4 regions of the Arthrobacter sp. CAN_C5 genome follow, and region 3 is predicted to be linked to each of the others. Evidence: riboswitches for the same ligand, from Rfam matches in the RefSeq annotation. Region 3 holds a riboswitch; each other region holds the start of a gene.
What was found. Region 3 has a riboswitch for S-adenosylmethionine ahead of H4V95_RS09240 (ABC transporter substrate-binding protein). Riboswitches for the same ligand answer to the same signal wherever they lie in the genome.
Positions count from the first base shown of each region.

Region 1 (7,636 bases), 1.5 Mb from region 3:
GCGCGACAGCGTCCTTGGTTGCCACCCCGCGGAGAATCATCCCCAGCACCCCCGTATGCACAAGGAGCAACTGCTCGGCCAGGTCGGCAGCTGAGTCAGGCCCCACCACCGCGATTGCTAGTTCGCGCAGGCGGGTTCTAAGAAGGTGCGTGTCACTGGCCAGTGCTTCCTGCAGCCCGTCGCCGGGGTGCGGGGATTCGGCGGCGACGCCGAGAAATGGGCACCACCGTGCCGGGGTGACACTCTTCCGGTAGCTCTGTAGCCCTGGCAAGAACGCCATGAGGCGCTCCCGCGGCGTCGACGCCTCATTCATTGCCAACTGCCAGGACTCGTCCCACCGGCCTAACCGGCGTTGCAGTGCCTGGACAATCAGCCCTTCCTTATTTCCAAAGTGGGAGTACAGCGTGGCCGGAGCAACATTCGCCTGTTTCAGGATGACATCCACCGGGGTGGCTGCAACGCCCTGGGTGAAAGCCAGATCCTCCGCCGCGTCCAGAAGACGATCTCGTGCGCTGAGTTGTGAAGACATGGCTTAACCATATAACGTTCGTTTCAATGAAACGCACGTTACAGTCTTCTCAAACCGCCGCCAGCCCCTTCCTTTCAGTGATGGCGCTGGCGCTCATCGCTGCAACCTATGGCCTGGCCCGCCTCGGATACGGCCTCTTCCTTCCTGCGTTCTCCGCCACATTTGAGCTCACGCCGACGGTCGGCGGCCTGCTGGCCTCCGGCGCTTCGGTGAGCTATTGCGTGTCGGCGCTAATCGGGTTCCGGTTTGCGCCGACCAGGCCACGGCTGGTGGCGATCCTCGCAGGATCGACGGCAGCGTCCGGCAGTGCGGGTGTTGCCACCGCTCAGGACACCCTCGTCTTCGCTGCGGCAGTGCTGATTGCGGGAATGGGGGCTGGCTTCGCCACCCCTGCCCTGGTGGAACTGGTTCGCCGGAACATCCCGGCCGCACAGATGAATAAAACCCAGTCGGTGGTGAACTCGGGGACCGGCTTCGGTGTGGTGCTTGCAGGTGCCTTGGCTCTGCTGGTCGGCTCCTCCTGGCGGGTGGCCTGGGGGCTGATCGCCGTCGTCGCACTCGGTGCTCTGATCGGCGTGCTGCGGACCGACCGGTCGCGCACCATTGGGGGAACCACCGATCATCTGGTGACGTCAACGAGGACGAGTGCAGAACTGCGTGCCCTGTGGCACCCGATCATGGCAGCTTTCGTCTTCGGCGTGGGGGTCTCCGCCGTCTGGGTGCACGGCCGCATCCTCCTTGAGGACCAGGGCATGGCGGTAGCGCTATCGGCGGGAGCGTGGATTGCACTCGGCATGGGCGGCGCCGTTGCTGTCCTATCGGCACCCTGGCTGGCCCGCCACTCAATCCGGACCACCTGGCTAGCGACCGTTGTGGCATCGGCGGTCGCTACGGTGGTGTTCGCTCTGGCTCCGCAGTACATACCCCTCAGCTTCGCCGCGGCGGCCCTGTTCGGCCTGGCCTACACCGCGGCAAGCTCCGTCCTGATCATCTGGGCCACCCATTCGGCGACGCACAGCGCCGCCGGAACGTCGATCCTCTTCACCAGCCTGGTGCTCGGGCAAGCCGTCGGCGCCACGCTGACCGGTTCAATAATCGAGGGAATCGGTTTTACGGCCGCCTTTGCCATCGCCGCTGGCATCTGTCTGCTCGGCGTCCTGAAGCCGGCGCCGCGGCCACACCCCACAGGTCGGGGTCAGGCCACGACAAATCAGGATCGGGCCACGGCGCCGGCACTGGAGACTACCGCCTGAGCGCCTTCCGGGCGAGTACGTTCCCCAGGAGCTGGACCGCCTGCACCAGCAGGATAATCACAATCACTGCAGCCCAGGTGACCCAGGGGTTGAACTGCCGGTAACCGTATTGGATGGCGAAGTTGCCCAACCCTCCACCGCCCACATAGCCAGCGACGGCCGACATGTCGACCAGCGCCACGAAGATAAACGTGTAGCCAAGGATCAGCGGTCCCAGGGCTTCCGGGATGATGATGGTCAGGATGATCCGGAGCCGGCCGGCACCTACTGAGCGTGCCGCCTCGATCACTCCGGGCTGCACGGTCAACAGGTTCTGCTCCACAATGCGGCTGATCCCGAACGCGGCGGCCAGCGACAGCGTGAAGATGATGGCGCTGTTGCCGATACCGGTCCCCGTCACAGCCCGGGCCAGGGGTTGCGCCGCGGCCAGGAAGATGATGAACGGGATGGGCCTGAAAATGTTGACAATGATGTTCAGGGTGCTGAACACGGCGCTGTTCCCCAGGATGCTGCCGGCCCGCGTGGTGTAAAGGCCGATACCGAGGAGCAGCCCACCCAGACCGCCGAAGAATAGGCTGAACCCGACGATGTAGAGGGTCTCGTAGGTGGCCTGCCACAGTTCCGGGCTGAGATCGATCAGGGAATCCATCAGCTGAGCTCCTTCACAGTGGTGCGGGTGGCGAGACTGGCCAGTGCGGCGTCGATCGCGGTGCCCGGTCCGGTAAGCGCGAGGGTGAGGTGCCCGAACGCGCGGCCCCTGATGTCGTTGATGCCCCCGTAGATCAGCTCGAACTCGACCCCCGCAGCGGCGAGTTCAAGGAACACCGAGGCCTGGGACGAGTCGCCGTCGCGGAAGGAGAAGGTGACGATCCGACCCGCATGCCGCTCGCGCAGCACGGCGACCTCGTCGGGTGACGGGATGCCCCTGACCACCGTGGAGACGAACCGTTGCGACGAGGCCTGACGCGGGTTGGAGAAGACGTCGAAAACGTCACCTCGCTCGACGATCCGGCCACCGTCCATCACCGCCACCTTGGTGGCGAGGGTCTGGATGACATCCATCTCGTGAGTAATCACCACAATGGTGATCCCCAGCTCCTCGTTGACCCGGCGCAGCAGGCGCAACACCTCGTGGGTGGTCTCGGGGTCCAGCGCCGAGGTGGCCTCATCGGCCAGGAGAATCTTCGGTGACGTGGCCAGCGCGCGGGCAATCCCGACGCGCTGCTTCTGCCCACCGGAGAGCTGCTCAGGGTAGTTCGATGCCTTGTCTGCCAGCCCCACAAAGTCGAGGAGCTCGGTGACGCGCGCCTGGATTTCCTCCCGGCTCTTCCCTGCGACGCGGAGCGGGTAGGCAACGTTGTTCCAGACCGTCTTCGCGTTGAACAGGTTGAACTGCTGGAAGATCATGCCAATGTCGAGGCGCAGCTTGCGCAGCTGGCGGTCGGGCACGTTGGTGACCTGGTGTCCGTCGACGATGATCGTGCCGCTGGTCGCCTTCTCCAGCGCGTTGATCAGCCGGACCAGGGTGCTCTTGCCGGCACCCGAGTACCCAATGATCCCGTAGATCTCGCCGGCCTCAATGTCTAGGCTGACGTTGTCGATAGCGTGCACAGGATCGTCACCGCGCCGCCCCGGAGGGAAGCTTTTCGTGACGTCCTGCAAAGAGATGAGGGGCATGGTGCTCCTTGCTGGAAGAGCCCTGCGGCCAGCCGGGATCGCCGGCCGGCCGCAGGAGTTGGCGGGGCCTGGCTAGCCCTGGGCGGCGGTGTCTTCCTCGACAGTGTCGAGGGTTGACTGCAGCTCCTCGGGAGTTACCACCAGGAACTCGGCCGTCCCACCGGAGGTCTCCTGGACGGCGTCCTGCACCTCCTGGTTTTCCTGGTAGATGCTCACCAGCTTTTGGTAGGTCTCGTTGGTCTCCTCACCGGCACGGGCGGCGAACACGTTCACGTACGCAACGGCGGCGGGATCCGTCGGATCGTCCTGCGCGATGGCGTCCTCGAAGTTCAGCCCCGCGTCCTGAACGAAGTCGTTGTTGATGATCGCGGCGGCGACGTCGGGCAACGACGTGGGTGTCAACGAGGCCTCGAGGGTGGTGACGGTGACCTTGGAGGCCTCCTCGTCAATGTCGTCGATGGTCGAGAAGGCACTGCCGCCGCCGTCGAGCACCACCAGTCCAGCGGACTGGAGCACGAGCAGGCCCCTGGCCAGGTTGCTCTCGTCATTGGGGACGGCGACGGTGGAGCCCTCGGGGATCTCGTCGACCGAGCCGTACTGGGTGGAGTACAGACCCAGAGGGTAGATCGCTGTGGACCCGATCGGGGCGAGCTCCGCACCGCTGGAAACGTTGTAGCGCGCCAGGTACACCAGGTGCTGGAACTGGTTGAGGTCGAGTTCGCTTTCGCTCAGTGCGGGGTTGGGCTGGGTGTACTCGGCGAAGTCGATGACCTCAAGGTCAATTCCCTCCTCCGCCGCGGCTTCGGTCAACAGCCCCCATTCCGGGTCGCTGGCACCGACGACGCCGAGGCTGATGCTTTCGTTGCCGGAGTCGGAGCCTTCCGACGAACCGCAGGCGACGGTGAGGGCCAGAAAGGGGACTACGGCAAGGGACAGGAGTTTGCGGGAATTCATGGGTTTTCCTTTGAACGGTTTACTTGGGAAAAGGACCAGCGGGCAGGCGAAATCGGCCGGAAGCTCTGCTGGATCGGCACTAAGAAAAGAAAAATGTGAAGGTGCTGCGTAAACTGCAGCGACAATCGGGCGGGATTCCTCGGGTGTTACATACTGGCTCGCTTCGAGATCGCGGGCGGTATCACCGAGACCCTTGCGGGGACTCTCCTGGATACGCCGTACTTGCCATCCGGGGACTTGTTCCGGTGGCCGAATCTTCACCTGAAGCACCCCACTACGGGAGAGGGTTGCTGTTCAACCGGCCAGGGAGCCATTGGCTGAACTCTTGATTCTGAGTTCACGCTAAAGCAGATAATTCGCAGGGTCAAAAAATGGTCTCGAAGGATCGTCACAAATGGCCCGGCAGAGAACTGCTGGCGAGCCGGTTCCTCGGCATGACCACCCAGCAGGCCCTCATAGCCTGGTCGGTCATCGCGACCGCCGGTGATCCAGCGGCGCGACTAGCCGGTGAGCTGCTCCCGGGACATGATCTGGTTGTCCGGACGCGGAACGAACCAGGGTTCCAGATCTACCGCGGTCATGGGCCGGGTGTAAAAGTAGCCTTGCGCCAGATCGCAGCCAAGCCCCAACAGGGCTTCCAGCTGGCCGGCCGTTTCGACGCCCTCGGCCACCGCAGACATGTTCGTCGCGTGGGCGAGCTGGATGCAGGAGGTCACGATCGCGTGGTCCTTGGTATCGGAGGTAAGGCCCGCGATGAATGACCGGTCAATCTTGAGCTCATCGATTGGGAAGCGCCGCAGATAGACCAGGCTGGAGTGGCCGGTCCCGAAGTCATCGATGGACAAGCTGACGCCCAGTGCGCTGAGCGCGTTGAGCGTCCGGAGCGCACTTTCGGGGTCGACTGTCAACGCCGTCTCGGTGATCTCGAGGGTGAGCAGTCCCGCCGCCACGTTGTGACGTTCCAGAGCTGCAGTCACGATGTCCGCCAGATGGGGGTCATTCAACTGAATGGCCGAAATGTTCACTGACATGCGTACCGGTGCCCGGCCGGGTGAGGAACGGTGCCAGGCCGCCTGCTGCGCCACGGCGGCGTTGACGACCCAGGCACCGAGGGGCAGGATCAGCCCGGACTCCTCGGCGAAGTCGATGAAGGATCCCGGGTCCAGCAACCCCCGGTCCGGGTGATCCCACCGGACCAGCGCTTCAAAACCGCTCATCTGTCCGTTGGCCAGGTCGATCTGCGGCTGGAAGAGGAGGAGCAGTTCGCCGTCGTCGATCGCCTGCCGCAGTTCGCCTCGGCGCTTGAGACGACCATCTGTCGGGTCCTTGGTGCTTCCGATTTCCACTTCAAACCGGTTACGCCCCAGCTTCTTCGCCCGGTTCACGGCGGTGGTGGCCCTGCCTAGCACGCCGTCGGTCGTATCGCTGGAACTAGCCATCGCAAACCCAATGCTGACCGAAAGATCGAGCGTTGACCCGCCCACAATCATCGGCGCGTTGAGGGCCGCCAGCAGCAAGGCTGCCGCCTGACACGCGGCTGCCGTGTCAGCAAAAGTATCGACGACGGCAAACTCGTCTCCATCGAGGCGCGCGACAACCGCAGTGTCGCTCATTGTGGACCGGAGCCGCCATGCCACGATGCTGAGTGCCTCGTCGCCGGCAGCGATACCCAGTCCCTCATTGACCGCCATGAAGTGGTCAATGTCGAGGATCAGGACGCCCACGGGAGACTGGTCGGTGCCATCCTCGGCGAGGAGGGCCCACAGCTCGGAGAGGAAACCCGTTCGGTTGACCAGCCCGGTGAGGGGGTCGTGGCGCATCAGGTGCGTCAGCCCGGCCTGGGCAGCCGCCGGGGTGGGCTGAGCCTCAATGCCGCGACGCACGTCCTCGAGGGCACGCTCATATGGCCGGGCCTCGGGGCCCGCCATGGACGACTCGGTGTATTCCCGATCGGAGGGGGTGTCCTGAAACAGTGCGGCGGATGAATCACTTGCGGGGTCGGGCATAAGTGCAATTCGCTTTCGGGTGAATCAACGGAAATCTGAAGTCCCCAGCGGTGGCGAATCCATGACCGATGAGGTGCTTCCACGGCGAGAGTGCCGAAAAGACGCTTATCTTCTGCATGACAAATTGTGGGCCGGGGTACCGCTGATTGCGCGGCAACACTCTGTGGGTCGATTGGCGATCAGTCGTCGACGACAAGAGACGTAGTGCATGAGAGACCTTCCTGTGGGGTGGCGGAAGGTCCCGTGGCCCGCCCAGCCGAACGATATGCTTAATCAGTGGTGTTGTTCTTCACGTTTCACCACGTTCGCGCCGGTTTTCCCAGTGTAACCCCCGGGTAAATACGAAGGCGCCTTACTTTGAAGATCCTGTGCGAATCCTGCGCAGCACGCCCAACACCTCCCGAAGGAGAACCCCTCCGTGACCATTTCATCCTTGCTCCCGGCACCCATCGGGTTCGGCACTGCACCGCTGGGCAACATGTTCCGGGCCATTCCCGAGGAAGAGGCCACGGCCACTGTCGCAGCCGCCTGGGACCAGGGCATCAGGTACTTTGACACCGCACCGTTCTACGGTGCTGGCCTCGCCGAGATCCGCCTCGGCGATGTACTCTCCGCGCACCCTCGGGGTGACTATGTGCTGAGCACGAAGGTGGGCCGTGTGATCCTCGACGAGACCGAGGACGTCTCAGCACGCGACATGGGAGAGAAGGGCGGATTGTTCGCCCACGGCCGCCCGAACAAGGTGGTCAACGACTACTCGGCAGACGCCACTCTCCGTTCGGTGGAGGACAGTCTCAAACGACTGAAAACCGACCGACTGGATATCGTCTGGGTTCACGACATTGCCCAGGACTTCTACGGCGATGAGTGGCTTGCCGTCTTTGAATCGGCCCGGACCGGCGCTTTCCGCACCCTGACCCGGTTGCGGGACGAGGGCGTCATCAAGGCCTGGGGTGTGGGCGTCAACCGTGTGGAGGCACTGGAGCTGACACTCGATCTGGACGAGCCCCAGCCCGATGCCTTCCTCCTGGCCGGACGGTATACGCTCCTCGACCATGATCGTGCCCTGGAGCGCCTCCTCCCGGCGGCAGTCGATCACCAGGTGGATATTGTGGTGGGCGGACCTTACAGTTCGGGCATTCTTGCTGGCGGCAAGCACTTCGAGTATCAGGAAGCGTCGGCCGAGATCATTACCAAGGTGGAACGCATCAAGGCAC
Region 1 is NZ_JAGGMZ010000001.1:426,827-434,462, reverse strand. It holds gene H4V95_RS02115 (TetR/AcrR family transcriptional regulator) at 1-529, opposite strand, end outside; gene H4V95_RS02110 (MFS transporter) at 556-1,782, shown strand; gene H4V95_RS02105 (methionine ABC transporter permease) at 1,772-2,431, opposite strand; gene H4V95_RS02100 (methionine ABC transporter ATP-binding protein) at 2,431-3,459, opposite strand; gene H4V95_RS02095 (MetQ/NlpA family ABC transporter substrate-binding protein) at 3,532-4,413, opposite strand; SAM riboswitch class IV at 4,627-4,744, opposite strand; gene H4V95_RS02090 (bifunctional diguanylate cyclase/phosphodiesterase) at 4,914-6,419, opposite strand; gene H4V95_RS02085 (aldo/keto reductase) at 6,838-7,636, shown strand, end outside.
Region 1: linked by a shared signal. The riboswitch ahead of H4V95_RS02095 (MetQ/NlpA family ABC transporter substrate-binding protein) and the one ahead of H4V95_RS09240 (ABC transporter substrate-binding protein) in region 3 are both predicted to bind S-adenosylmethionine.

Region 2 (7,636 bases), 1.7 Mb from region 3:
CAGGTGCCGGGCGCTCCCTTGAAGGGCCCGACAACGCGCTTGGTAATCCAGCCACCGTAGAAGTCCCCTTCCTGCGCCTGGACCTCCTCGCCGTCGATCAGGCATTTGTCCATGGCACCCGGGTAGATGGCTATCCGGGTGCGTAGGGGTTCGAACCCTGCGGTCGGGGTGGGATAGGTCCACCCGGCCCGCGGTGCCCGGTGGCGCCGGCTGACGACGTCGTAATAGGCGGCCATCCCCTTGTACTCACACAGGGATGAGCCTTCCGCGGGGACCAGCGCGCCACCCTCAAAATCGGAGATCGGCACGTAGTACACCGGCGGGTGGCTGGTTTCCAGGACTCGGACCGCGTTGGTGGTGTCAGCGATGACCACCCCACCAAACTCGATCACCACCCGCTCGGAGGTGGTTTCCAACCGTGGCGGTCGCGGGTAGTCCCAGACGGATTCCTGGTCAGGGCCAGGGACAATACGTTGCAGTCTCATAACCCAACGATAGGACCTGGCGGCATTCGGTACGCTGTGAGGGCACCTGTTTCTTAACTGAAAGCGGAAACGATGAAGATCAGTGTTGGGCAGTTCCGCCCGAGTGGGGACGTTTCGGAGAACTTGTTGACCATGCGCAGGCTTTCCGAGCAGGCCCGCTCGGAGTCCTCGGAGCTGATCGTCTTTCCGGAGGAATCCATGTTCTCCATTGGGAAGGTGGAAGGGTCTCTCGCTGCCGCCGTCGACGAAAACTGGTCCAAGTTCGTGCAGCAACTTTCCTTCATGGCCGTCGAACTGGGGATCGCGGTGGTTGCTGGCGGGTACGAAGCCAGCGGCGAGGATCGCCCCTACAACACGCTCGTCCTGGTCGATGCCACCGGCCGGATTGTCGATACGTACCGCAAGCTGCACCTCTATGACGCGTTCAGCTATCAGGAATCCACCCGGATCAAACCGGGCGACGGCGGCATCAAGGTGGTCCAGATCGGCGACCTGTCGGTCGGGCTGATGACCTGTTACGACATCCGCTTCCCCGAACATGCCCGCGCGCTCGCCGACCGTGGCGCGGACCTGATCCTGGTGCCGGCGGCCTGGTTCAAGGGCGATCACAAGGTGGACCACTGGGAGACCCTGCTGAAAGCACGTGCCATCGAGAACACCGTGTGGATCGCTGCTGCCGGTACCTCCAGCGGACACACTATCGGCCACTCGGCCATCATTGATCCGATGGGCATCCCCCAGGTCTTCCTGACCGACGAGGATGAGTCAGTGGTGACCACTGACGTATCCCGACGGCGGATCGCCGACGTCCGGGAGTTCCTGCCGGTCCTGAAGAACCGCCGCTTCGCTCGCAACGAGGAGATCGTCGAGTCCCACTGAGGCGGATCCCGGTGTAGCCGCGTCGGGACGGCGGCCGTGGGATAGTCCTGGAGTACCCGCACGCGGTCATGGATCGGGTGCTCGCCGCCGCCGGTGAGCGGCTGCCACCGCAGTGGGCGCTCCAGGTCCCCCCTAACTACGTGGACGTGCTCCGCACCGCAGTGCCCGAGGCCGTGCGGGCCGCAGGAATCGACCCCCGCGACGTTATCGGCATCGCCACCGACTTCACCGTTTGCACCATGACGACGGCGGACGGCACGACGACGACGACGACGGCACGCCCGCTCAACGAACTTCCCGGTCTTGAGACCCGGCCGCATGCCTACGTCAAACTTTGGACGCCGGGAATGCACTGAAATAGCTGGGGTCGCATCTGACCCCACGCACAAAAGGCCCTGAGGCCAAGGAATGCCGGTTCCTACCGGCGTTCCTTGGCCTCAGGGCCGTTTCTGTGAGGGATGGAGTCGAGTGGTTTTACCCGGCCCGCGTTGCCCGAACGGCGTCCATGATGGTGGCGTCGGGATGTTCCTCACGGTATTGACACACCTTCGCGGCGTTGGCTGGTCCGGTGCCGGTTGGTCCGGCGTTGGCGCCGCCCGGTGTGGCGCGTCCGGCGGTGGTGGCCGAATAGGCCCAAAGCCCGAGCGCCAGGGCGACCCAAGCAAGGCCGGTGAGAAGGTTCGAGAAGACCACGCCAACGGTGATCCCCGCGGCGGCAAGCACCAGAATGGCGATCGGTAAGAGCTTCTTCATGGATTGCCCTTTCGCGTCGGTAGCCAAGGTAGTTTTCGCTCCGGTAATCAGGCTAGTTGAAGCACGTCGACGGGTTCAGCCTGGATACGCAAAAACGGCCCTAAGGCCAAGGAGTACCGGTTCCTACCGGCGTTCCTTGGCCTCGGGGCCGTTTCTGTGAGTCGCTAACCGAGCTAGCGGCGTGTTTGCGGGAGTTAGGCGGTGACCTGCCGCTTCGAGGAAATCACGCCGGTGTTGAAGCCGGCCAGGTTCAGCCCGCCGTGGAACCGGGCGTGTTCAATCTTGATGCACCGGTCCATCACCACGTTCAGGCCAGCCTCCTCGGCGTCGTGAGCGACGTCCTCGTGCCAGGAACCGAGCTGTAGCCACAGGGTCTTCGCGCCGACGGCTTTCGCCTCCGTGAGGACACCTGGCAGGTCGTCGTGCTTCCGGAATACGTCAACAATGTCGGGCACCTCCGGCAGGTCCGCCAGCGACGCGTACACGGGCTTGCCCAGGATCTCCTTCGCCACCGGGTTCACGAAGTACAAGCGGTACGGCGACGACGACTGCAGGTAGGTCGCCACGAAGTAGGACGCGCGGGACGGCTTGTCGGACGCCCCGACAATCGCCACCGACTTGGCATTACGCAACAGGGAGAGCCGCTCAGGGGCTGATGGGCCCTCCCAGGTACGTGCCGTTTCCAGGTCAGCGCTCACGCCTTCACTCCATCAACATTCGGGTCCAATTTATCCTCCAGGTTCGGTGCCGTAGCGAGGTCCAGGGCTTGGTCGAGGTCCCACAGGATGTCCTCCAGATCCTCCAGGCCGATCGAAATCCTCACCAGATCCTCGGGGATGCCTGCCGTGACCAGCTGCTCGGCGGAGAGCTGCTGATGCGTCGTCGACCCGGGGTGGATAACCAGCGTCCGTGCGTCGCCGACATTCGCCAGGTGGGAGGCCAGCTGCAGCGACTCGATGAACGTCTGCCCCGCAACGCGGCCGCCCTTCACCCCGAAGCTGAACACCGAGCCGGGGCCCTGCGGCAAATACTTGGCGGCCCGCTCGAAGTGCCGGTGGGAGGGCAGCCCCGCATAGTTGACGTACTCCACCCGGGGATCGTTCTCCAGCCACTCGGCGACTGCCTGCGCGTTGGAGAGGTGTTCATCCATCCGCTGGGCCAGCGTCTCGACCCCCTGGAGCAGCTGGAACGCGGACATGGGGGACAGCGACGGGCCGATGTCCCGGAGCTGCTCGGTGCGCAGCTTGGTCAGGAACCCGTACTCCCCGAAGTTCGCCCACCACTGAATGTTGCCGTAGGAGGGCACCGGTTCGGTCATGGTGGGGAACCGGCCGTTACCCCAGTTGAAGGTGCCGGCCTCGACGACGACGCCGCCCAGGGTGGTCCCGTGCCCGCCGATGAACTTCGTCGCCGAGTGGATCACAATGTCGGCGCCGTGCTCGATCGGACGAATCAGGTAGGGGGTGCTCAGGGTGGAGTCGATGATCAACGGCACACCGGCGTCGTGAGCGATCTTCGCCAGCCCCTGAATGTCGGCCACCTCGCCCGATGGGTTGGCGATCACCTCGGCGTAGACGGCCTTCGTGTTGTCCTGGATGGCGGCCGCATAGTCGGCTGGGTCGGTGCCCGGGACGAAGGTGGTATCGATGCCAAACCGGCGCAACGTCACGTCGAGCTGGGTGACGGTGCCGCCGTACAGCTGCGACGCGGCGACGATATGGTCCCCGGCCTGGCAGAGCGCAGCGAAGGTGATAAATTCGGCGCTCATGCCCGACGCCGTCGCGACCGCCCCGATGCCACCCTCCAGCGACGCGATCCGCTCCTCGAAGGCCGCGACCGTGGGGTTGCCGATCCGTGAGTAGATGTTGCCGTACTTTTGCAGCGCAAAGAGGTTTGCGGCGTCGGCCGTGTCCTTGAACACGAACGATGTCGTCTGGTAGATGGGGACGGCCCGGGCACCATGTGCCGAGTCGGGGGTGCCCCCTGCATGGAGTGCACGCGTACGGAATCCGAAGCTGCGGTCAGCCATTAGACACCTGCCTTAATGTTCTCGTGAGTGACGTCGTTGACGATGAAATCCAGGCCCTCTTTGCGGGCGAGGTCCGCTTCAAGTTCGCGGACGATGGGGAGGACGTCTTGGCCGAAGGCTTCGACTTCCTCCTGGAAGTGGAGGTAGCAGGTCAGCATCAGGTTGACGCCGATCTTCTTGTACTCGACGATCCGCTCGGCAATCTGCTCGGGCGTGCCGATCAGCTGGGTCTTGAAACCGTCGTTGTACTGGATCAGGTCCTCAAAGGAGGAATCTGCCCACATGCCCTTGCCGTCCTTGGTGGAGGCACCGGCTTCCTGGACGGCGCCACGGAACCCCTCGACCGCTGGCTTGTGTGCCTTGGCCACAATCTCGCGGAGGGTTTCGCGGGCTTCCTTCTCGGTGTCGCGGGCAATCACGAACCCGTTGAGTCCGAACCGTGGCTTGCGCCCGGCCTCGGCGGCGGAGGCCTGCACGCCGGCGATGTTCTCCTTGAACCCCTCAAGGTCCTTGCCGTTGGAGAAGTACCAGTCGGCCACCCGGCCAGCGGTGGCCTGTGCCGCGGTGGAGTTCCCACCGAAGAAGACCTCCGGGTGCGGCCGCCCGGGCACGTCAACGGGTGGTGGGTTGAGGGTGAAGTCGGTGATGTTGTAGTACTTGCCGGACTGCGAGAAGTTCTGCTCTGTCCAGAGGCCGCGGAGGATTCTGATGAATTCCTCGGTGCGGACGTAGCGTTCGTCGTGCTCCAACCAGGGGAGGCCGAAGCCCGTAAACTCGCTCTTCAACCAGCCCGAGACAATGTTCACGGCCGCCCGGCCCTGCGAGATGTGATCAGCGGTGATGATGAACTTCGCGAGGACACCGGGCTGCCACATGCCGGGGTGGACGGCGGCAATCACCTTCAGCTTCTCGGTCGCGCCGAGCAGGGCCAGCGAGAACGCCGTCGCCTCGTGCTGCTTGTCTGCCCCGTAGCTTGCCGCATACCGGGTTTGCGAGAGGGCGTACTCGAACCCAGCGTTCTCCGCGATGCGGGCCAGCTTCTTGTTGTACTCAAAGTCCCAGCCGGTGCGCTGCTCAATAGTGGAGACCACCAGGCCGCCGCTCACATTGGGAACCCAGTACGCAAACTTCAGGGGTTGGGAAAGGTCAATAGCCATATTTGTCCTCCATCGTGCCTGGCATTAGCACCCTAATGTCACTGCCGTGGGCAGCGGCCAGGGTTGCTGCGGTGTCAATGAGCCAGATCTCTCAACCGCTCGGGATGGTCCCCACCAGTGTGACAGCACGATCGCGGTGCACCAACATTGTTGCTCTCCGTTGCAGTGGTTGGCGGAGTGGCGACCTCACAGCTGGCGGCGGACGCCCGCCTCCCGGGCTATCCCTTCGACCTGCTCGCCCATGTCGTCGGCCAGCGGCTTGGTCCCCGATCCGCGGCGCAGCAGCGGGACATGGAACGGCCCGCCTGCTTCCTCCGTTTCGAAGCCGATCGCTGCGTAGATCGCCAGGGCGCCGAGCGCGAACCCAAAGATCCCGGCGGCGGTCTCCCAGCCATCCGCACCCGTCAGGTGGGCGACGCCGGTGAAAGCGAACCGCAGCGCGGAACCAGCGAGCACGGCGGCGGCCACCAGCTTGCCCTTCGCGCCCAGGATCGGTGCCAGCATAGCTACCGCCGCGGTAATCAGGAGCACCCCGAGCGCGGAAATCGATGCGCCCCCCGGGGTGACCAGCATCGCCACCGCGATCAGCGCCCAGGTACCGGCAACCATGGCCATCCCTGTCCCGGCAATCGGATCACGGGCGCCGAAGCCAATGACGGAGGAGAACAGTTGCAGCGGTACCGTGAGCACCAGGATCCCCAGCGCAACGATCTGTTCCTCTTGAGCCGGAATGATCCCCAGTTGCAGCGCGCTGACGCCGATGGTCGCCACTGCCAGCGCCATGAACGCCAGCGGGAGGGGTGTTCCGGTGGGCCGAAGCACGATCCGGGTAATTGCCAGCCGTTCCTCGCGCCGCTTCTGTTCATCCTTGTCAATGCTCATGGCACAACCCGATCACACGCGCGTAACAACCGACAAACGCTGCGTCGGGGCGGCCCGATGCCCGGGAAGGGTGAGCAACCTGGACCGGATGGGTCAACCTGGACATCCGTGAGGGACATGGTGATCACCGATGTCCAGGTTGCTCACCGGAAGGAGGTGCGGGTCACCGGACCGGGCGCGCGGCGAGCACTGCCGCGATGCCGGGCACGCACCCCTCGTTCTGGAGCGACGTGGTGTCGCCGAGCGCCGTGTTCTCGAACAGCTGGGTCAGGAGCCGCCGCATGATCTTCCCGGATCGGGTCTTCGGCACGTCGTCGACGACGACGACGGCGGTCGGTTTCGCGATCGGCCCGATCACTGCGGCGACATGGTTCCGCAGCACCCGGTCCACGTCCTCCCCGACGGCGGGACCGGTGCCCTCCGAGGGTGACAGGACCACGAACGCGGCGATTGCGTGACCGGTCCGCGGATCAGCAACAGGGCAGACACCGGCCTCGACCACCCAGGGGTGGGCCACGAGGGCCGATTCGATCTCGATGGTCGAGAGCCGGTGCCCTGACACGTTGAGCACGTCGTCCACCCGCCCGAGGATCCAGGTGTCGCCGTCGTCGTCGTACCTCGCGCCGTCCCCGGCGAGGAACCAGCCCTGCGCAGCGAACTTCCGCCAGTAGGAATCGAGGTAGCGCTGGGGGTCGCCCCACACGGTGCGGGCCATCGCCGGTCCGGTCCGGTCCACGACGATCAGGCCTTGTTCGCCGACGGGCACGGGGTGGCCGGCGTCGTCGACAATCCGGGTGCTGACACCGGGCAGCGCACGTGTTGCGCAGCCAGGCTTGAACGAGGGGTCGGTCGGTCGGGGGGAAAGGATGGTCGCGCCGGTCTCGGACTGCCACCAGGTGTCCACCACAGGTGCGGTGCCCGCCCCGAGGTGTTCCCTGAACCAGCGCCACGCCTCGGGGTTGGTGGCCTCGCCGACGGTGCCGAGAAGCCGGATCGAGGACAGGTTGTAGTCGTTGGGCACCCCGTCCGGGAACCAGCCCATCAGCGACCGGATCAGCGTGGGCGCCGTGTAGTAGCTGGTGACGCCGTAGCGTTCGATGATCTCGAAGTGCCGGCCCGGGTGCGGCGTGTTGGGGGTGCCCTCGAAGATCACCTGGGTGACGCCGTTGGAGAGCGGACCGTAGATCTCGTAGGTGTGGGCGGTGACCCAGGCCAGGTCGGCGGTGCACCAGTGGACGTCGTGCTCCCGCAGCTCCGGGTCGGGGTGGCTGAACAGGTACTCGAAGCTCCAGGACGCCTGGGTGAGGTAGCCGCCGGAGGTGTGGACCAGACCCTTGGGCTTACCGGTCGTCCCGGAGGTGTACATGATAAACAGGGGGGTCTCGGCGTCGAACGCCTCAGGAGTGTGGTGCGGGGAGGCGGAGCCGACGACGTCGTGCCACCAGACGTCG
Region 2 is NZ_JAGGMZ010000001.1:3,653,580-3,661,215, reverse strand. It holds gene H4V95_RS17055 (DUF427 domain-containing protein) at 1-485, opposite strand, end outside; gene H4V95_RS17050 (carbon-nitrogen hydrolase family protein) at 558-1,364, shown strand; partial or broken gene H4V95_RS17045 (ribulokinase) at 1,409-1,702, shown strand; gene H4V95_RS17040 (hypothetical protein) at 1,839-2,117, opposite strand; gene H4V95_RS17035 (CoA-binding protein) at 2,312-2,815, opposite strand; gene H4V95_RS17030 (O-acetylhomoserine aminocarboxypropyltransferase/cysteine synthase family protein) at 2,812-4,146, opposite strand; gene sfnG (dimethylsulfone monooxygenase SfnG) at 4,146-5,303, opposite strand; SAM riboswitch class I at 5,310-5,414, opposite strand; gene H4V95_RS17020 (hypothetical protein) at 5,490-6,185, opposite strand; gene acs (acetate--CoA ligase) at 6,349-7,636, opposite strand, start outside.
Region 2: linked by a shared signal. The riboswitch ahead of sfnG (dimethylsulfone monooxygenase SfnG) and the one ahead of H4V95_RS09240 (ABC transporter substrate-binding protein) in region 3 are both predicted to bind S-adenosylmethionine.

Region 3 (7,636 bases):
AGGGACCAGTCCGGCCACATCGCTGAACGGCTCTCCTCGTCAATGGCTATTCGCTCGTGGATCGCTGCGATGCCCTGCTCGAAGACCAGAGTGCGACCGGTGGGTTGGGTCAGTCTTACCAGTGCGTCCGGGCCGTGACCGTCGAAGCTGACTGTCCCTAAATGGCTCAGGCCGGTCTTGAGCATTGCCCGGAACCAGCCGTCCTCGTATTCAGCTGCCATGAGGTCCTCCTTGCCGAAGATGGGTAGTCAATTCTAGGGCGACAGAGCCGTTGGCAGTCTGGGAAACTGATCAACATTTGGTGACGATCCCCAGCGCAGCTCCCCTTTGACCGCACGGGCTACTCGGCTGAGGGTCGCTGCCGGTTCCGTTTCGTCGTCGAACGCTGCTGCTTGGCGGCGAGGTGCCGCCGGACGGAGCCTCGAGTGGGTTTGGTGGCGCGACGCCGGCGCGGACCGGCAGACAATCCCCTGCTCACCAGGCCGGCAAGCTTGCGCAGAGCTGTTTCACGGTTCCGGAGCTGGGAACGGTGTTCGGAGGCCGCAATGGTGACCGATCCGGCGACGATCCGATCACCGAGTCGGGTCAGCAGCAACTCCCGTTGCTCGTCCGAAATCGCGGTCGATCCGGCGACGTTCCAGGACAGTTCCACGCGGGTGTCCGACGTGTTGACGTGTTGCCCGCCAGGTCCGGACGACCTGGAGAAACGCCAGTTCAGCTCACGCTCAGGAATGGTGAGCCCGGGCGAGACTTCTAGATCCATTCCATCAGCGTGACACAGGGTGCAAAGCCCCGGAAAACCGATCCGGGATCACCCCGCTAGAACAGTGGCCAGGGCACCGCCGACATTTCCCCGCCCGGTGCAGGGAATCGCCCATTGTTGCGCAACCGGCTGCAGCGCGCGATCAGAGCCTCGATCTCTTCGTCGGTGAGCAGGACCGAAAGCTCAGTCCCCAGCTCACCGCCGAGGCCTGCGCTGACCCGGTCAATGCCGTCGAGTTCGTCGTCGGTCAGCTCAGCTCCCAGCCATCCCCACAGCACCGTACGGAGCTTGTTGTCGCTATGGAAGGTGAGCCCGTGATCCACACCGTGGCGGCGTCCATCGGGCATCGCGAGAATATGGTCGCCCTTGCGGTCCGCGTTATTGACGACGACGTCGAACACCCCCATCCGCCGCAGAGCTGGCGAGTCTTCATGGATGAGGCTGACGATCCGATCGTTCTCGTCCCGTCCGCTCAGGACACTTTTCCAGCCGATCTCGGGCACCTCGTCGGCGGACACCAGATCCACGGCGGCCTGGGCTGGGTCCTGTTCCTGCCACAGCTGCACCATCCCCTCACCCATCGGACCGTCACGCAGCCACGTGTGGGGCACCACGTCCCATCCCATGACCTGCGATACCAGATAGGCGGCGACCTCCCGGTGGGCGAGTGTCCCGCTGGGAAAATCCCACAGCGGATGCTCCCCCGCGATGGGCTTGTAGACCACTGCGGCCTCGCCGATACTGCCGAGGAAGGTGGCGTTTGACGCCGTCGTGATGCGACCGGTGAGTGTCAGCTCGGCGGTCGCGAGGTCGGGTGCCCGCATCAGCCCTCGGGAGTAGCGCAGGTATGTCCGCCGGGGTCGATCGGGTAACCGCACAGCGGACAGGTCGGCCGCCCGGCACCCACCACTTCACGCGTGCGCTTGGCGAAAGCGCGGGCTGTCCCTACCGGCATTCGCACGAGGAGCATCTCGGCTACTTCGACCTCGGCCTCAGCGTCGGCGAGCGATTCGTCGTCGTCAGCGTCGAGTTCCGTGATCGGGTACGCCTCAATGACCACCTGCACCGTCGAGGGGTCCCACCCCAGGCTCATGGCGCCAGTGCGGAACTGTTCCTCGACCGGCTCCAACTGGTCATTGTCGACCAATTCGATGGGGGTGCTCGCGGGAATGCTGAAGGGATTCCCCTCGAGCGTACCGAGCTGGTCCAGGATCTCGTCGATCTTCTCCGCCAGCTGGGCCGACTGCTGTTTCTCCAGCGCAATACTCACGATCTGTGACCCCGCGCGTACCTGTAGATAGAAGGTTCGCTCCCCCGGAAGGCCAATGGTGCCAACGACGACGCGATCGGGCCAAGTAAACTCGTGAACTTTTGTGGGCATGGTAGTTATTTTATGCGATGGGGGCCGTTGGTGCCTGATGTCCCGCTCCGCCGCCCAACGGCGCATCGACCGCAGGTGGGCTGCTCGACAACCACGACAGGTCCCCTCCGTCAGTATTGGTGGCGATGACGCTCGGTCGGCTCTCGCCGTACCTAACGATCGACACGGAAGCGGGGTTCACATTGATGCGCTGAAACAGGTCCAGATGGACGCCGAGCGCGTCGGCGAGGATCGATTTGATGATGTCACCGTGACTCACCGCCACCCAGATGGCGTTGGGCCCATGCTCGGCTTCGAAGGCTGCGTCGAGGCGACGAATTGCGGCCACCGCCCGGGCCTGCATCGCTGCCATGGATTCGCCCCCGGGAAAGGTGGCTGCTGACGGTTGGGACTGCACCACCGACCACAGCTGCTCGGCCGCGAGCTCGCTGAGGGTGCGGCCCTGCCACTGCCCGTAGTCGCACTCGGTGAGGTCGACGGCGGTTGGCGTCGCCGGAGAGCCGCTCTGACGGGCCAGGATGAACTCCGCGGTCTGCTGGCAGCGTTCCAGGGGGCTGGACACCACCGCAACCACCGGTACCACCGCGAGCCGTTCGCCGGTGAGCGCCGCCTGGTCGCGTCCCACCTGGTCGAGGCTGACGCCTGCCGTCCGTCCGGCCAGTAGTCCGGACGCATTCGCTGTCGTGCGGCCGTGTCGCACGAGAATCACTGTTGCCATCCACCCAGCCTAGCCATCCGCACTCAGTCAGGTGAACAAGTAACCGCAGGGACAGGACCCGAGGCATGGGCGGCCGTCAACATCGCGGCTGTCCTCAGCCTCAGAGCTTGATGTCTGAGCCTCAGAGCTCGAGGTGTGGCAAAACTCACGGGCTGGCCCTTAAGCCACGTCCGAAGAAGGACACTGCAGCCGTTGGGTAGCCCCGATACACTCACCATCGGCGGTCTCCGAAGGAGTTTCGTCGACGCTGAGGGAATCTCGTCGACGTTGAAGGAACTTAAAGGCCCCTCCAGACGCTTATAGCGTAAGCCGGCCAATCACGGCCGGTGATCCCTGTACTCTGGTTGATCACACAACTGAAGGAGAAGCAACGCCCGCATGGCAACAGACTACGACGAACCACGCGTCAGGCCCGAAGACCAGCCTGTCAACGAATCGCTCGAAGCGATTCAGGCTCAACGCAGCGCCACCACCCAGTCTTCAACAATTGACACCGATGAGAGCGACACTGCTGAAGGGTTCGATCTTCCCGGCGCCGTCCTGGAGGAAGAACTCCTCATCTCCGTCATTCCCGAGCGTGAAGACGAGTTCACCTGCATGTCCTGCTTCCTGGTGAAGCACCGCACCCAGCTCGCACGCGAGAAGAACGGCGATAAGTACTGCGCCGAATGCGAAGGATAGTCTCAGCTCCTGGCGAAGGCGATCGATCCGGATAAGCTACTGCTGGCCATCCAGTAGAGCGCCCAGATCCTTCGATTCTCGCGTGACCTGGCTGGAACTCCCTCACTCTGGGGTGGACAATCATGATCTATCTTGATGTCTCTACGATTATTGTTGACCAGCAGGGCTGACCGGGCTGCCGCTAGCCGTGGATGGGTTCCCCGCTCACGCGATGATCTGCAAGATTCATGCCCTCACGTACCAGCCGGGCCAGATGGCCGTCGGCGATGCTATACACAACGCGCTGGCCTTCTTTTCTTGTGGTCACCAGACCCGAGAACCGAAGTTTTGCAAGATGCTGGCTCACAGACGTCCGCGAGGCAGCGGTGTGATCTACCAGGGCGGTCACATCGGCCGGTGACTGGGTGAGGAGCCATAACAGGTGGAGCCGGGTAGGGTCTGCGAGCATTTTGAACACGGCTGCTCCCGCCTCCAGCCGCAGGTCATCCGGGGATCCAGAATGGTGCAGGCTCGGCTCCGGCTGTAACTGGCGGTCAGTCATTGATGTGCCTCCTGGACAGTCGCTGTTTCCCCGGAAACCGGGCTCCAACCTCGAGGCCACAGCTTCAGTGCCGCCAATACCCCCAGTGTAGCCAGGCCCGCAAGAATCCCTGCCGTTGCCTCTTGCCCCAGGGTCGCCCCCAACCACCCCGCGATCGGGTAGGTCAGGATGAAACAGGCGTGCGACAGCGAGAACTGGGCGGTGAAAAGGGGGGCCCGCGACGCGCTGGTGGCAGCTCTCCTGAGTAGCCGTGCAGATGGGGTGTTGATCATAGAGGTCCCAGCACCCAGCACAGTCCACACCGCGAGCAGAAGAACCCAGGACTGCCCAGCAGCGGCAAGCACCCCGGCCAATCCCAGGCCTAGTGAGATCACACCGCCTCCCGCAATCATCAGGGTTCGATCCGTCACGCGGTCAAGAAGAGGTGGAACCGTGAGGGCGACAGCCATGGAACCTGCGCCGTAGCAGGCCAGAGCAATGGCAAGGTCGGTATTTGTTCCTTCGAACAGCTCCAATGCGTAGACAACGGTGTTCACCAGCACAAGGGCAGTCCCGCAGGCCACGACAAAATTCAGCGCCATGAGTCCACGGAGGGTCGGCTCACCAAGAAAAATTCGCGTACCGAGGGTGGTCCGGTGAAGAACCGAGGCGCGTTGTACGGTGATCTGCTGAGGGGGTAGTGGGGTGGCGACGACCATCGCGGCCGACAGGAGGAAACCCACAGCGGTGCCGACGAAAAGGAGGTGAAAGCTCATGAAAGTCAGGAGCGCCGCCGCCAGGATCGGGCTGAGTACTGACTCCAGATCATAGGCGAGGCGGGAAAGGGACAGCGCCCGGGTATAGTCGCGCTCCCGCGGTAGAAGCGTTGGAATCAACGCCTGGAACGCGGGTGTGAACGTTGCCGATGCGGACTGCAAAATGAACACCAATAGGTAGATCTGCCAGACCTGATCGACCAACGGCAACGTGAGTGCTATACCAGTGCGCATCAGATCCGCGCCGATCAGGACGGCCTTCCGGGGTACCCGTTCCACCAGTACCGCCATGACGGGTGCAACGAAAACGTAGGCCAGCATCTTAATCGTCAGAGCCGTTCCGAGCACCGTCCCGGCCCGCGCGCCCGCCAGATCATAGGCGAGTAGACCCAGGGCAACGGTGAGGAGACCCGTTCCCGCCAAGGCCACCACCTGGGCCGTGAAGAGTCGTCTGTAGGCGGTCACCCTGAGTACTTCAAGCACGAAGTGTCCTCTCGGTCAAAGGGGCGAGCCGTCCGGAACGAAACAGCTTGCATCCCCTTCAGTATATGTGCACACGTTCGCACACATAAGCACAGCGTGATCAGCGCATAAACAAATACCCGAATTATGACCCGCAATTGATGGAAGTTACTTCCTATTAATTGCTGGTCTGCGCATTGTGCATATACTGGGGACAGCTTCAAGAGACGCGGTCGTAAAGCTCCGACTGGACCGCGCACCAACCCCATGTTCGTGGGTGGTTCGGATGACGAAGCGGCCTTCGCCTCGGTAATTACCAGACCGAGCCGGCGCAGGCAAGAGCACTTCGAAAGGCGTACCTCGTGAGTTGTCCGGCTAGCCGTTCCATTTCCTGATAATTATGCGCTAACAATTCAGCGCTGATTCGACCCCCTTTATTCTTTCTCCGGGTAGTGCCTTTAGTGTGCCCCCGGACCGCACCGAGGAATAGCACATGAACAATAAAGCGCTCCATCCTGCCCACAATTCCCAGCGACCGCAGGGCAGAATAGCCATTCTCGCGTCGCTCCTCGTAGCCTCCCTGGTGAGCGGTTGCGCTGCGTCCGCCAACCCGGCTGCGAACCCGGCTGTTGACCCGGCCTCGGATCCCGTGTCTGGTGGCATCCTCGACGTGTCGATCTCGGCCGAGCCGGGTTGCCTCGACGGACACGGCATCTCAGCGACCCAGCAACAGTTCCTGGGGAGGCTGATCTACGACAATGTGGTCACCCTTGACGACGACGGCGAGATAGCTCCCTATCTCGCGGAGTCGTGGGAAATTTCCGACGACGGCAAGACGTACACCTTCCACCTCAAGGAGGGAGTCACCTTCAGCGACGGCTCCCCCTGGAACGCCGAGGTGTTTGGGCTCAATCTGGAGCACATGAGGGATCCAGCGACCAAGTCCCCCCTTGCCGCCGCCTACATAGCGCCCTACGTCGACGGCACGGTGATTGATGAGTACACGTTCGAGGCACACCTGGAGTACGCCTACACACCCTTCCTCTACACGCTGGCCCAGTCGTGGCTTGGTATGAACTCCGGCAAGGCCATCCTCGAATCCCCTGACACTCTCTGCCAAGAGCCGATCGGAACGGGCCCGTTTACCGTTGCCGACTACCGCCCTGGCCAGGGCATCAGCTATACCAAACGGGAGGGGTACGACTGGGCACCGGAGTGGCTTGAGGGTGACGGCGAGGCCTACCTTGATGGGGTGGAGGTCACCCTGGTGGGTGAGCCGGTCATCCGCCACCAGTCCCTCGTGTCCGGGCAGTATGACCTGACGGAGAACCTGGCCCCGCAGAACGCTGCCGCGGTCGACGCAAACCCGGACTTCACCTACGAGAATTTGGTGCGCACCGGCAGCCCCAACGTGCTCAGCTTCAACCTGAGCCGTGCACCCTTCAGCGACCAGGCCGTCCGCGAGGCGTTCGTGGCTGCCATCGACACGCAGGCGGTCACCCAAAGTCTCGGCTTCGGCACGTTCACACCGACCGACAGTTTCCTGTCGACGGCAAGCAAATACTACGATCCGGCGGTTGAGGGGACCCTGCACCACGACCTGGAGAAAGCGAATCAGCTCCTGGACGACGCTGGCTGGACCGGCCGCGACGACGAGGGGTTCCGGACCAGGGACGGCGAGCGCCTCGTCATCGACGTGCCCACTGTCGAGAGCACCACGCCTAACCCCCTGCTCGTCCAGCTGCAGGGTGAAGCACGGAAGGCCGGCTTCGACCTCCAGATCATCCAGTTGCCGCAAGCACAGCTGAGCGAACTGCGGTACGCCGGTGACTATGACGCGCTGGCCGGCGTGTGGCACACCAACACCACCGACGTGCTGTTCATCAGGTATCACTCCTCGGAGATCACGGGAGAGCGAATCGGTCAGAACTCCTCCTATGTGGATGACCCCACTCTCGATGACCTTCTCCTGGCGGCCCGGGCGGCCGATGACGGGCAGATCGCCGACGAAGCCTACTCGGAGGTCCAGCACCGGTTGCTGGACATTGTGCCTGGCCTGCCGCTGCACGAAAACCCCAGCCAGTTCGCCTACTCCAATGCGGTGCGGGACGTTGCCGTGGACACCTCTCACCCCGTCCCCGTCCTGACCTACGCCTGGAAGGCGGAGTAGGTGGGCATGGCACGGCGGATCCTGTTCCGGCTGGTAATCGGGCTCGGAGTCCTGTGGGGGGCGGCCACCATGACTTTCCTTGCCGTCTACCTCATCCCCGGCGACACCGCCCTCCTGATTCTTGGCGGACCCGATGCCCGCCCCACCGCAGAAACCCTCGCCCAG
Region 3 is NZ_JAGGMZ010000001.1:1,951,349-1,958,984, forward strand. It holds gene H4V95_RS09200 (hypothetical protein) at 1-221, opposite strand, end outside; gene arfB (alternative ribosome rescue aminoacyl-tRNA hydrolase ArfB) at 341-763, opposite strand; gene H4V95_RS09210 (SCO1664 family protein) at 820-1,587, opposite strand; gene H4V95_RS09215 (DUF3090 domain-containing protein) at 1,587-2,144, opposite strand; gene H4V95_RS09220 (MSMEG_4193 family putative phosphomutase) at 2,155-2,862, opposite strand; gene H4V95_RS09225 (DUF4193 domain-containing protein) at 3,241-3,543, shown strand; gene H4V95_RS09230 (metalloregulator ArsR/SmtB family transcription factor) at 3,725-4,084, opposite strand; gene H4V95_RS09235 (MFS transporter) at 4,081-5,322, opposite strand; SAM riboswitch class IV at 5,520-5,649, shown strand; gene H4V95_RS09240 (ABC transporter substrate-binding protein) at 5,795-7,471, shown strand; gene H4V95_RS09245 (ABC transporter permease) at 7,478-7,636, shown strand, end outside.

Region 4 (7,636 bases), 950 kb from region 3:
CGCCCGCACGGCCCGCTCCCGGCGCCGTCGGGAGTGCCTCACCCGGCCAGCGCCGCCGGATCACCGCGGAGATCGCGATTGTCCTGGGACTGTCCCTTGGCCAGTCGGCGGTCTACTCGGTAGTGAACCTGCTCGACAAACTGAGCCAGGCTCCGCTGGCGTCCCAGACCACGCGGCTCAACCCCGTGCTCAACGACCGGCAGTATTTCGATCTCGTTTACCAGCTGCTGGGCATCTTCTTTGCCCTCATCCCGGTGTTCCTGGTGCTGTTCCTGCTCACGGAGCCCGGCAAATCGGCGTTCAGGACGCTGGGGTTCACCTTCAGTCGGCCCCGGGTCGACTTCGGGCTCGGTTTCGGCCTGGCCGTCCTGATCGGGGCGGGCACGCTGGGCGTGTACGCGGGCGGCAGGGCGCTGGGTATCACGACGGCGATCGAACCGGCGGCGCTCGACGCGTACTGGTGGACGGTGCCGGTGCTCATGCTGTCGGCACTGCGCCATGCGGTTGTCGAGGAGGTGATCGTGGTGGGGTATCTGTTCCACCGGCTGCGCCAGCTCGGATGGTCGACGCCGGTGATCATCGTCAGCAGCGCCCTGCTGCGCGGCAGCTACCACCTGTACCAGGGGTTCGGGCCGTTTATCGGCAACTTCATCATGGGGCTGATCTTCGGGTACGCCTACACCCGCACCAAACGGGTGATGCCGCTGGTAATTGCCCACGCGCTGCTGGACATTGCGGGTTTCGTTGGCTTTGCCCTCTTCGGGTCGGCGATCGGTATCGGCGACTAGGGGAACCCGACCCGCCCCGGCCCGGTGGGCCGGGGCCGTAATTTGGTGAGCGGGGACGGGCTAGATTTCAACCAGGCCGCTGGCAGCCTCGAAGGTCACCGACATCACGCCGGGAGTGCCGTTCGGGGCCACCCAGCGCACCGCGACACCATCCAGCGGATCGGTGGCGGGGGTCCCCAGCCATTCGGCGATCCGATCGGGTGACCCGGCGATGGTCAACGAGTCGAGCCGGACCGACGTTGGGCGGGCATGCGAGGGGTGCAGCGCCTCGGTCCCGTCATCCCACCTCAACATGTAGGGAACCTGGGGGTCGGCGATCAAACCCTTGATGCCGATCTGCTGCCACGTCAGTTCCTGTCCGTCCGGGAACTTGCGGTTTCCGGGAACCGCGCTGCGGCCGAGCCGCTCCTCAAACGGGGCCAGGTCGTCGACCGCGACGCACCACCCCATCCAGCCTCCACCGGCTTCGGAGCGCGCACGGACCGCCTGGCCGAAGGGCGCCTTGTCTGACGCGGGGTGGTTGAGTACCTCGACCACCTCAAGGTATTGGCCATTCAGCAAAGGGAAAATCATGTTCCGCGTGCCGAAGCGGGGGTGCACACCGCCCTTGACCGGTTCGATGCCCAGGGCAGCGGAAATCCTCCCCGCTGTCGCTACGAGGCCGTCGGGTTCACAAGCATATGAGACATGGTCCAAGCGCATGGCCCTAGTTTTGCACTTTGTGATGTGTGTCTCGACTTAGGGTCGCCTAACCTCTTGATGGGCCCCGCTGTCGCGGTAGATTGCGTTCACATATTTGCACCGGGACGGCTTCTTCGGGTTATCTAGAAGCAGGTCACGAGTGCCAGCACGGAGCGGATTACCGTTCCACCAGAGCCCCGGCTTGCTGGACGGCAACCCTCCTTCGCGGCGGGGTGCCCCGGGTGACGACCAGGCGGCGGGCAAGGTGTCCGGCGCAAGCGCGGACTTCGAGGCGGGCGGTTTCAGTGACAACTCTTCACACGACCCAACAGGGCAGCACCATGCATTCGCGCCGGGACGGGACGGTGCAGACCCGCAGCCTGGGCCCCTTCACCTGCGAGACCGGGGGATACCTCCCCGAACTCACCCTCGCCTACGAAACCTGGGGCACCCTCAACGCGGATGCCTCCAACGCGGTCCTGATCCAGCACGCACTGACGGGCAGCTCCCATGTCGCCCGGGGCGATTCGGACGAGGACGGCTGGTGGGACCAGCTGGTCGGCCCGGGCAAGACTATCGATACCACCAGGTACTTCGCCGTGTCGATCAACATGCTCGGCGGGTGCTACGGGTCCACCGGCCCCGCCAGCCTCGATCCCGACGGCGTCCCCTGGGGATCGCGGTTCCCGTTCCTGACGGTGCGGGATTCCGTGCGGGCCGAAGCGCTGCTGGCGGATGCACTGGGAATCGGGACCTGGCATTCGGTGCTTGGGGGGTCCCTGGGTGGGGCCAGGGCCCTCGAGTGGGCACTGATGTATCCGGATCGGGTGGAACGATGCGCAGTCATCGCGTGCACGGCGTCGAGCTCCGCGGAACAGATCGCCTTCGGCCAGGCCCAGCTCGCTGCCATCCGCCTGGACCCCGGGTTCGCCGGCGGCGACTACTACCCCGGCAGCGGGCCCACCGCGGGGCTGGGGCTGGCGCGACGGATCGCCCACATCACCTACCGGTCCGAACCCGAGCTTGAGTACCGGTTCGGCCGGGCACCCCAGAGTCCGGAGGTCCCCTTCGGCTCCACCGATCCGGCGGCCCGTGGCCGCTACCAGGTGGAGAGCTACCTTGATCATCAGGCTGACAAACTGGTGGACCGCTTCGACGCCAACAGCTATGTTGCCTTGACCGAAGCCCTGATGGGTCACGACGCGGCTCGCGATCGTGGCTCGCTGCACGCAGCGGTGCAGTTGGCGCGGGCGCAGTTCTTCATCGCCGCGGTGGACTCGGACCGGCTTTACTATCCCAGCCAGTCCCAGCTCCTGGCGGACGCGCTGCCCGGAGAGGTACCCGTGCACCTGATCACCTCACCGATCGGTCACGACGCGTTCCTCACCGAGGTCAGCCAGCTCCACGACAGGCTGCGGGACGCCTTCTACTCCTAGCCGCCCGCGCCCGGCGGCATACCCGGACCGAAGATGGGCGCGGCATCCGGACGCTTCGCCAGTATGTCGTCACCGGCCGACTGGCGGCGGAGCCGGCGCAACACCCAGGGAACGAAGTACACCTTCGCCCAGACGAGGTCCTCTGTACGGGCTGCACGCCAGCTCTTGTGGGGCAGGGGCTGCGGTTTCAGTGGAGTCAGGGAATGCGGCACGGCGAGGGTCTCCAGCACCATCATCGCGATCGTGTGGTGGCCCAGAGGAGAGAAATGCAGGCGGTCCCCGTCCCACATCTGCATGTCGACCAGTTGGCGCAACGCCCACAGGTCGGCGATCAACGCGTCGTGGCGCGCCGCGATGATCCGCAGGTTTTCATTGAAGATGGCGGTCCGGGATCTGAAGTTCCCCAGGACCGACTCGCGCGCGTCCGGTCCGGTGAACAGCACTACCGTCGCATGGTCGGCGCTGAGTTGTTCGACGGCGCTGTCCAGTTGTTCGGCGAGCCGGTCGGGATCGCCGCCCGGACGGATCAGGTCGTTGCCGCCCGCCGAAATGGTGATCAGGTCCGGCCGCAACGCCAGCGCGGGCTCCACCTGCTGATCGACAATCTGGTGCAGGAGCCGCCCGCGGACCGCGAGGTTGGCATACGCGAAGTCCTCACGGCTCAGGGCAAGTTCCTCTGCCACCCGGTCGGCCCAGCCCCGGTTGCCGCCGACGCTCTCGGGGTTCGGATCGCCGATTCCCTCGGTGAATGAATCACCCAGCGCAACGTAACGCGTCCAGGGGTGGGGAGTGGCGTTTCCGGCGGGATGGGGTTCCGGTGGCTGGTACAGGTTCCGGTTCATCCTCCTATCCTGTAGCAGTCCCCGGCTGGGTGCCACCGGTGGGCGCATGCCAGAATACTTCAATGACTCTTTCGGATACCCCCCACACATCAGCCGAGCAAGCCACCGGGCCGGCCTGGGATCCGGTAGTCCTGTGGTCCCGTCCCGAGGAGGAGAGGCAGGGGACCGCCCTGCTGGTGATGTTCCACGGGCACCTTGCCAACGAGGAAGACCTGATGGGCCTGGTGGACCACCTCCCCGCCGACCTGACCGTAGCCTCCGTCCGTGCCCCCCACGCGCAGGGACCCGGATTCACCTGGTTCCCCCTCAGCCAGGACACCGGGTACTCGGTGGACCTGGTCACTGACTCGGTCGCCCGGGTGGCCGCCTGGCTGGATTCGGTGAAGTCGGTGCACCCAAGCGTGTCCCTGCTCGGGTTCTCCATGGGGATGGCCGTAGCGACCACCCTGCTGCGCCACCGCCCCCGGGACTTCACCACCGTCGTCGGCCTGTCAGGTTTCGTGGTGCCCGCCGACGGAAGCGACTTCTTCCACGACGACGACGTCGCGGCCCACCCGGTGCCGCTGTTCTGGGGCCGGGACCAGGATGACCCGGTGATCACTGGGGACCGGATCGAGTTCACCCACCGCTGGGCTGTCGCGCACACCAGCCTCACCAAGGTGCTGTACGCGGGGATCGGCCACAGCATCAGCGTCAGGGAACTGGCGCACGTCAAGGAATTCCTTGAACTGACGGTGTTCGGAATCGAACCGCAACCTAGCCGGGGGTAATCACGGCCGGGAAGGGCCGCGGTTCAACAGCAGCGCTGGTCTCAGCCGCTGGTGATTCTCACCGAGACACCGTTGACGGTCACCACGTCGCCGGGGTGCAGTTGGGCGCCACGGCGCTCCTCGATCGCCCCGTTGACCTTCACCAGGCCATGATCGATGAGTTCCTTGGCTTGCGTACCGTCCTCAGCGAGGTTTGCCAGCTTCAGGAGTTGGCCCAACCGGATCATGTCATCCGAGATCTGGATGGTGTCGGCGGCGGTGGGGTCGACGTCGTGGGATTTGCTCATTGAACCATTCTGCCTTGCCGGGCATCTTGCTGCTGGCCAGCGACCGCAGGCGCATCAGTTGGGCCAGCCACGCTGCCATAGGATCAGTAGGTGTCACACCACCCCCGGCTTCCCCTCGTCCCCGGCCTGCTTCTCGCCGTCGGGGCTGGCGTAGCCATCCCCCTGCAGGGCAGGATCAACGGCGCACTCGGGACCCAGCTGGCCGACGGGGCCGCGGCAGCGCTGGTCAGTTTCAGTACGGGGCTCGTCCTGATGGTGGTCATCACCTGTGCGCTACCCCGGGGCAGGGCCGGTTTCCGTCAGATCGCTCCGGCGGTGCGGGAACGACGGTTCCCGCCCATCTACCTCGCCGCAGGCACCGTCGGTGCCTTCTTTGTCTTCTCCCAGTCCCTGACCATCGGCGTCCTGGGTGTGGCGTTGTTCACTGTCGCGGCGGTGATGGGCCAGACGCTCAGCGGCCTGCTCGCTGACCGGGCTGGCATTGGCCCGGCCGGCAAGCGGCCGCTGACGCTCATGCGGCTGATCGGTACCGCGCTAGCCGTCGCCTCGGTGGTGTGGGCAGTATCTCCCCGTTTTGGTGCTTCCGGTGACGTGCAGTCCTGGCTGATTCCGGTTCTGCTCCCGGTTGCCGCAGGGTTTCTCATCAGCTTCCAGCAGGCCATGAACGGCACCGCGGCCGTCCATTACGGGACTCCGATCACCGCCACCCTCCTGAATTTCGTCTCGGGCACGTCGGTACTGCTGGTCGCCTGGCTGATCAAGGTTCTGGTCGCCGGGCCGGGGGAGGCACTGCCCACCGAGTGGTGGTACTACCTGGGCGGCCCGCTCGGGTGTATCTTCATCGGGCTCGGCGCGGTCCTGGTCCGGAGCCTCGGCGTGCTCCTGACCGGGTTGGGAATGATCGCTGGACAACTGGTCGGATCGCTCGTCCTCGACCTCGTGTTCCCGACTTCGGGAACCGTGGTGGAAGTGGCCACGGTGGCCGGGCCCCTCCTGACCCTCGTCGCCATTGTGCTGACCACGCTGCCGTGGCCCCGGCGCGCGCTGCGCTTCCGCTGACCGCGGACCTCGCCCGGCGGCTCGTGAATCTGTGTCGGGACGCCACTGAACCCTGCGCCGGGACGCCGTCCCGACCACCTCGGTAGGCTAGGGTTGAACCTTCGATTCGTGCAGGCCGCAGCCCATTCCTGGGCCGTCTCAGACCTGCCGGGCACCACCACGGACCGCACCCAGCGGCCTGTAGAAATGGAGAACCACCTTGGCCAAGAACCAGTCCGCACTCGACCCCATCATTTCCCTGGCGAAACGCCGCGGATTCGTCTTCCAGGCGGGGGAAATCTACGGCGGATCACGGTCGGCCTGGGATTATGGTCCGCTCGGCGCGGAACTGAAGGAAAACATCAAGCGCCAGTGGTGGCAGTCGGTGGTCCGTGGCCGCGACGACGTCGTCGGCCTCGACTCCTCGGTGATCCTGCCCCGTAAGGTGTGGGAGGCCTCCGGCCACGTGGACGTGTTCAGCGACCCCCTGGTGGAGTGCCTGAGCTGCCACAAACGGTTCCGTGCCGACCACCTCGAGGAAGAGTACGAGGAGAAGAAGGGCCGGGCCCCCGAGAACGGCCTCAAGGACATTGCCTGCGCCAACTGCGGCACCCGCGGCGAGTGGACCGAACCGCAGGAGTTCTCCGGTCTGCTGAAAACCTTCCTGGGCCCCGTCGCGAACGAGGAGGGGATGCACTACCTGCGCCCCGAAACCGCGCAGGGCATCTTTGTGAACTTCAACAATGTCCTCAACACGTCCCGGAAGAAGCCGCCGTTCGGCATCGGCCAGATCGGCAAGAGCTTCCGCAACGAGATCACGCCGGGCAACTTCATCTTCCGCACCCGTGAGTTTGAGCAGATGGAGATGGAATTCTTCGTCGAACCAGGCACCGACGACGAGTGGCACGAGTACTGGATCAAGAACCGCCTCGACTGGTACACCGATCTAGGCATCAACGAGGACAACCTGCGCCTGTTCGTCCACCCGCTGGAGAAGCTCAGCCACTACTCCAAGGGCACCACCGACATCGAATACCGGTTCGGCTTCCAGGGCTCCGAGTGGGGCGAGCTGGAAGGAATAGCGAACCGCACCGACTTCGACCTCTCCACCCACTCGAAGCACTCGGGCACCGACCTGAGCTACTTCAACCAGGGCACCAACGAGCGGTACACGCCGTACGTGATCGAGCCGGCCGCGGGACTGACCCGGTCCTTCATGGCGTTCCTGGTGGACGCCTACACCGAGGATGAGGCACCCAACTCCAAGGGCGGCGTCGACAAGCGCACCGTCCTGAAGCTGGACCCGCGCCTCGCCCCGGTCAAGGCCGCCGTCCTGCCGCTGAGCCGCAACGAGGACCTGTCACCGAAGGCCAAGGATCTGGCGGCGCAGTTGCGCAGGAACTGGAACATCGACTTCGACGACGCCGGCGCCATTGGCCGCCGCTACCGCCGTCAGGATGAGATCGGCACCCCGTTCTGCATCACCGTCGACTTCGACACCCTCGATGACCAGGCCGTCACCATCCGCGAACGCGACACGATGGCCCAGGAACGCGTGTCACTTGACCAGGTTCAGGGTTACCTCGCCGCACGGCTGATCGGCTCCTGATGGCACTGAACTACCGTGAGTGGCGCGAAGGAGACGACCTGGAGCTCATCCAGCTCTGGGGCGGACCCGAGAACGCGCAGGTGGAACAGGCCAGAGCGCTGTTCCGGCCCTCCTCCAACGCCCCGTGGCTGCGCTGCATCGTTGCCGAGGACACCGTGGGCACCGGCTCAGTGGGCAGCGACGCG
Region 4 is NZ_JAGGMZ010000001.1:2,897,520-2,905,155, reverse strand. It holds gene H4V95_RS13660 (CPBP family intramembrane glutamic endopeptidase) at 1-788, shown strand, start outside; gene H4V95_RS13655 (VOC family protein) at 849-1,490, opposite strand; SAM riboswitch class IV at 1,622-1,756, shown strand; gene H4V95_RS13650 (homoserine O-acetyltransferase) at 1,811-2,905, shown strand; gene H4V95_RS13645 (SGNH/GDSL hydrolase family protein) at 2,902-3,747, opposite strand; gene H4V95_RS13640 (alpha/beta hydrolase) at 3,810-4,517, shown strand; gene H4V95_RS13635 (RNA-binding S4 domain-containing protein) at 4,559-4,804, opposite strand; gene H4V95_RS13630 (DMT family transporter) at 4,895-5,863, shown strand; gene H4V95_RS13625 (glycine--tRNA ligase) at 6,063-7,451, shown strand; gene H4V95_RS13620 (GNAT family N-acetyltransferase) at 7,451-7,636, shown strand, end outside.
Region 4: linked by a shared signal. The riboswitch ahead of H4V95_RS13650 (homoserine O-acetyltransferase) and the one ahead of H4V95_RS09240 (ABC transporter substrate-binding protein) in region 3 are both predicted to bind S-adenosylmethionine.